DNA from 2 places in the Burkholderia alba genome. Region 1 is predicted to be linked to the other one. Evidence: predicted binding sites of a transcription regulator. Region 1 holds the regulator's gene; the other holds the start of a gene.
What was found. The regulator LexA, encoded in region 1, represses DNA repair genes until DNA is damaged. The targets are predictions, from matches to a motif close to ACTGTATNNNNATACAGT.

Region 1 (2,944 bases):
ACGCCGCCGTCGGCGAAGTGCGTCTTCTGCGCGTTGGTCCATCCGCCGAACGTATCGTCGACCGTGTACAGCTTCAGCTTGGGAAACTGCTTCGTCAGCGCGGCCGGCACGTCCTTCGAACGCGGCCGGTAATAGTTGCGCGCCGCGATTTCCTGGCCCTGCGGGCTGTACAGGAAGTTCAGATATGCGTCGGCAAGCTTGCGGGTGCCCTTCTTGTCGACCACCTTGTCGACCACCGCGACGGGCGGCTCGGCGAGGATGCTCACCGACGGCACCACGATTTCGAACTTGTCGGGGCCGAATTCCTTCAGCGACAGGAACGCCTCGTTCTCCCACGCGATCAGCACGTCGCCGATGCCGCGCTGCACGAAGCTCGTGGTCGCGCCGCGCGCGCCCGAATCGAGCACGCCGGCGTTCTTGTAGAGCTTCGTGATGAAATCCTTCGCCGTCTGCTCGTTGCCGCCCGGCTTGTGCTGCGCATACGCCCACGCGGCCAGGTAGTTCCAGCGCGCGCCGCCCGACGTCTTCGGGTTCGGCGTGACGATCGACACGCCCGGCTTCACCAGGTCGTCCCAGTCCTTGATGCCCTTCGGATTGCCCTTGCGCACCAGGAACACGATCGTCGACGTGTACGGCGACGCGTTGTCCGGCAAGCGCTTCTGCCAGTCCTTGTTGATCAGCCCCTTGTTCGCGAGCGCGTCGATGTCGTACGCGAGCGCGAGGGTCACCACGTCGGCCTGCAGCCCGTCGAGGACCGAGCGCGCCTGCGCGCCCGAGCCGCCGTGCGACTGCTTGAAGTTGACCGTTTCCCCCGTCTTCGCCTTCCACTCCTTGCCGAACGCCTGGTTGAAGTCCTGATACAGCTCGCGGGTCGGGTCGTACGACACGTTCAGGAACGTGGTGTCCGCCATCGCGTGCGACACGACGCCGAGCGCTGTCGCCGCGCCGAGCGCGAGTGTTGCAATCAGGCGGCGTGCGCCGCTGGCTAGCCCCGTGTTGCGCTTGACCATCCTTGGTTCTCCAGGTGTGTGGTGGGTTCGGTTGCTTATTGAGATGTCGGGCCAGTCTAGCGAACAGCTTTCATCATTAAAAATAATCGTTATTCATTTTTTAATACTCAAAAGTGGTAACGAAGGCGGGGTGTGCGGTTCGGGCGGACGGAGCGGCGTTCCGGCGGCGCGGAGTCGCGCCGGAATCGTCGCGATAGCGACGAACTTCAAGTAACACTTGAATTTCGACGAACACTGTATAAAAATACAGCTCACTGTCTATCCATACAGTCATGCCATGATCAAACTCACCGCCCGCCAGCAGCAAGTATTCGACTTGATCCGTCGCGCGATCGAGCGCTCCGGCTACCCGCCCACCCGCGCGGAGATCGCCGCCGAGCTGGGTTTCAGCTCGCCGAATGCCGCCGAGGAACACCTGCGCGCGCTGGCGCGCAAGGGCGTGATCGAGCTGGCCGCGGGCGCGTCGCGCGGCATCCGCCTGCTCGGCATCGAAGACACGCCGTATCAATTCACGCTGCCGCACGCGGGGCTGATGCAGTTGTCGCTGCCGCTCGTCGGGCGCGTCGCCGCCGGTAGCCCGATCCTCGCGCAGGAACATATTTCGCAGCATTACGCGTGCGACCCCGCGTTGTTTTCGAGCAAGCCCGACTACCTGCTGAAGGTACGCGGGCTGTCGATGCGCGACGCCGGCATCCTCGACGGCGACCTGCTCGCCGTACAGAAGCGGACCGAGGCGAAGGACGGCCAGATCATCGTTGCGCGGCTGGGCGACGACGTCACGGTGAAGCGCCTGATGCGCCGCCCGGGCGGACTCGAACTGATCGCCGAGAACCCCGACTACGAAAACATCTTTGTCAAAGCCGGGAGCGCCGAATTCGCGCTCGAAGGCATCGCCGTCGGGCTGATTCGCTCGGGCGAACTCTAACCGCCGGTTATATCCGCCTGTCCGCCTGGATCTGGAGAACACCATGGAACGCCTTGCCCGTCTGCTGCCTTTCCGCCAATTCGGCCGTCTGCGCCATCTTCGCGGCCGCATGCCGTGCGCGCCGCTCGCCGCCGCTCATCCCGCCAGCGCGGCCGAACCGGAGCAGCAGCCCGAGCAAGCGTCGCTGCTGCTGTCCGCGATGCCCGCCTTCGCGCGCGTCTCGCTGAATGCCGCGCTCCATCATGCGGAGCCGGCTCGCCGGGCGCCGGTACGGGTGTATCACGGCCCCTCTCGGCTGATCATGATCGGAACCATCGACGCGGTCTGCCGGATGATCGATCGCTGCATCGCCGAGGAACGTTCCACTGTCCAACAGGGTCTCTGACTACGGAACCGTTCTTGATGGAGGCCGTTTGAACTTGCCTGCGAGCCGGCCCAGCCGGCTCAAACCGATTCTGATTACCGCGCTGATCGCAGCCGTCATCGCGGCCATCCTCTATGCCTACGCGTCACCGTACCTCGCGCTCAAGCGTCTGAAGCAGGCGGTCGATGCGCGCGACGCGCAAGCCATCAGCGCATATGTCGATTTCCCCGCGCTCAGGACAAGCCTCAAGCAGCAGGTCACCGAGGAGTTGATGCGGCGAATCGATGCGCAGCAGCGCGACAATCCGCTCTCCATCATCGGTGCGCTGATCGGCTCCGCGCTGATCGGACCGCTCGTCGATGCCTATGCGACGCCCGACGGCGTCGCCGCACTGATCAGCGGCATGCCGCCGCGCGGCCAGCCCGGCGAACAGCCGCCCAAGCTCGGCGCCGGCGCGCCCGCGCAAGCGAGTCCGCCGGCGGACTCGCCGCCGGCCGCCGCCTCCACAGCACCCGCCAGTTCGCAGCCGGGCGACGACGACGCTACGCGGAACACGTCGCCGCAAACCAGCGCCGGTTACCGGAATATCGATGAGTTCGTTGTGACGTATCAACGCAACGCCGGCGGCACCCGCTATGCAGCGAT
Region 2 (2,944 bases), on a different contig from region 1:
AGCGAATCTGGTTGTCCTGCAGGCGGTCGCCCGGGCCCTTCACCTCGATCAACTCGTAGCGCCGCTCGGCGGGCCAGAAACGCACCAGGTCCGGCAAACCCGACCGGTTGCCGCGAATATCCTGCAGCAGCCGCTCGAACCACAGCCGCAGATGCGCGGCGGGCAGGCAGTCGAGCGCCTGCCCGAGCAGCGCGTCGTCCAGCGCGCCCCAGAACACGAACGGCGATTGCAGGCCGGCCTTCGACGCAGCGTGGCGAAGAATCGTGTCGCGATACTGCCCGCTGTCGAGCTGCGCGAGACAGGCATCGAATCGCGCGGCGCGGCGCTGCCGGAAATCCGGCGCGTGCAGATCGGCCGGGCCGCGCTGGAACGGGTGGAAGAACGCGCCCGGCAGCGCCGCGAACACCGGCTCCCAGCATAGCAGGCCGAACAGCGAATTGATCAGCGTGTTCTCGACGTAATGAACCGGCGCGTCATGCCGGGTCAGGTGATCGCGCACCGCCGTCTCGACACTGACCGGCGGGTCCGGCGGAGCGATTGCGAGCACGCCGCGCGGAATCGGGCTGGCGCGCGCCGCCCGCGCCGTCTCCCGCCCTTCGCGGCGCCGCAGCCGCGGCAGCATCCGGGCGATGCGCTGCTGCTCTTCCTCGCTTTCCGGCTGCCGGGCAGCCTGCTCGGCCAGCGCGAGCGCGTCGCCGCCGCGGCCGCTGCGCTCGAGCACCCGCACCCGCCGGTGCCGGCTGCCGGGCCAGCCGCTGCGCGCGTAGGCGGCCAGCGCCCCGTCCCATTCGGCGCGCCGCTCGCCGGCCTGGCCGATCTGGAACAGCAGCTTCGCGCGCCGCTGCGCGAGCCACGCATTGCCGCAGTCGAGCGCGCCGGCGTGCTCGGCCAGCGCGTCGAGCGGCGTGTCGTCCGGCCACGCGCCGAGCGCTTCGCGGCAGCCGTCCAGCGCGAGATACGCATCGACGTCCGCGCGCTGCTGGAACGCGCGCGACGACGGCGCGAACGGAACCTGCTCGTACTGGAACACGCCGAGATCCGCCAGCACGAACTCCGACCAATCCTGGTGGAGATTGCCGAAGAACATCAGCCGCAGCCGGTCGCACAGCGGGCCGACCGTCACCTCCAGCACGCGATCGTCCAGCGCCGGCTGCCAGTGCGCGAACGGATGAGCGCCGTCATGCGCGCCGCGCAGCCATTCGAGCAGATCGCCCTTGCGCGCCGCCGCGCCGCCGGGCGGCGGCGACGCGAAACGCCGCGCCAGTTCCGCCCGGGTCGACAGCGCGAACAGCTGGTCGAGCGACAGCGCGGGCGCGGGATCGACCCAGCCCAGCTCGACGAGCGCGGCGGCCGCGAGCCGGGTCGGGCCGATTTCGTCGTAGACCAGCTTGCTCTCGCGAAACAGCGGCCCCTTGCGCATCAGCATCCGCACCAGCAGCGCGCGCGACGGTCGCGGCAGCGCCGCGAACGCGTACAGGAACGCGTGCTCGCCGGCGTCGAGCACGTCGCCGTAGCGCGCGCCGATCCACTCGAGCGCACGCTCGAAATTCGACAGGTAATAGAACGCGGGCGGAAGCGACGGGTCGGGCGGCACGGATCGGCGATCACTGTACGTTTATACAGTCGCGATGATAGCAAAAGCACCGCCCGCGCCACCAGCGCGCCTTCCCCGCCCCCGGGCCGGATGACGCGGGCATCACACGAAAAGATTGAATTTAAACATTTTATGTGATTATATTCACACACGAGAAGCAACCGGCCAGCCGGTACGACATGTGAGGAAGACAGCAAGATGGGAAAGATCGCCGTCATCGGCAGCAACATGGTCGACCTGGTGACCTACGTCACCCGGATGCCGACCCGGGGGGAAACGCTCGAGGCGCCGGGTTTCGAGATCGGCTGCGGCGGCAAGGGGGCCAATCAGGCGGTCGCGGCGTCGAAGCTCGGCGCGCAGGTGGTGATGGTCACCAAGGTGGGCGACGACCTGTTCGCCGACAACACGCTGCGCAATTTCGCGAGCGTCGGGATCGACACCGAGCACGTGCGCCGGGTGCCCGGCGTGCCGAGCGGCGTCGCGCCGATCTTCGTCGAGCCGGATTCGAGCAACAGCATCCTGATCGTCAAGGGCGCGAACCGCCACCTGCTGCCGGCGGACATCGACGCGGCCGCGGCACGGATCGAGGCCTGCAGCCTGATCGTGCTGCAGCTCGAGGTGGAACTGGACACCGTCTACTACGCGCTCGACTTCGCGGCCGCGCGCGGCATCCCGGTCCTGCTGAATCCCGCGCCGGCCGTGCGCGAGCTCGATCTCGCGCGGGTCGCGCAGGCCGAATTCTTCGTGCCGAACGAGACCGAGCTCGCGATCGTGACCGGCAGGCCCACCGATTCGCTGGAAGCGATCGAGCGCGCGGCCGTCTCGCTCGTCGAGCGCGGCCTGCGCAACGTGATCGTGACCCTCGGCGCGCGCGGCTCGCTGTGGGTATCCGCGCACAGCGCGCGCTACGTGCCGGGCTTCGCGGTCGACGCCCGCGACACCACCGGCGCGGGCGACGCGTACATCGGCTGCTTCGCGCACTACTACACGGAAACGCGCAACGTCGCGCGGGCGATGCGCTACGCGTGCGCCTACGCCGCGCATTCGGTGACGGGCCTCGGCACGCAGAAGTCCTACGCGGACGCCGGCACCTTCAAACGCTTCCTGCGGGACGTCGCCTTCTGACGACGCGCGCCGCTTTCGCTTCACGAGACAACCGGGAAGGAGACAGCATGAGCCAGGCCAGGATCGTACAGACGCCGGACGGGTATTACCTGAACCGCACCCCGCTTTTCGCATTCACGCTGCTCTGCTGCCTGTTCGCGCTGTGGGGCACGGCCGCGAACCTGAACGACGTGCTGATCGCGCAGTTCAAGAAAGCCTTTTTCCTGTCGGATTTCGAGTCGGCGT

Region 2: a site for LexA is predicted at 1,607-1,624, ahead of RZR99_RS13260 (VRR-NUC domain-containing protein). Genes of this name have one in related genera too.

The regions. Positions count from the first base shown of each region.
Region 1 covers NZ_JAWJWL010000002.1:130,601-133,544, reverse strand. Annotated here, with positions in the region: gene RZR99_RS02465 (sulfate ABC transporter substrate-binding protein) at 1-1,010, opposite strand, end outside; gene lexA (transcriptional repressor LexA) at 1,288-1,935, shown strand; gene RZR99_RS02455 (hypothetical protein) at 1,979-2,320, shown strand; gene RZR99_RS02450 (DUF2939 domain-containing protein) at 2,349-2,944, shown strand, end outside.
Region 2 covers NZ_JAWJWL010000010.1:33,827-36,770, reverse strand. Annotated here, with positions in the region: gene RZR99_RS13260 (VRR-NUC domain-containing protein) at 1-1,594, opposite strand, end outside; gene rbsK (ribokinase) at 1,793-2,719, shown strand; gene fucP (L-fucose:H+ symporter permease) at 2,767-2,944, shown strand, end outside.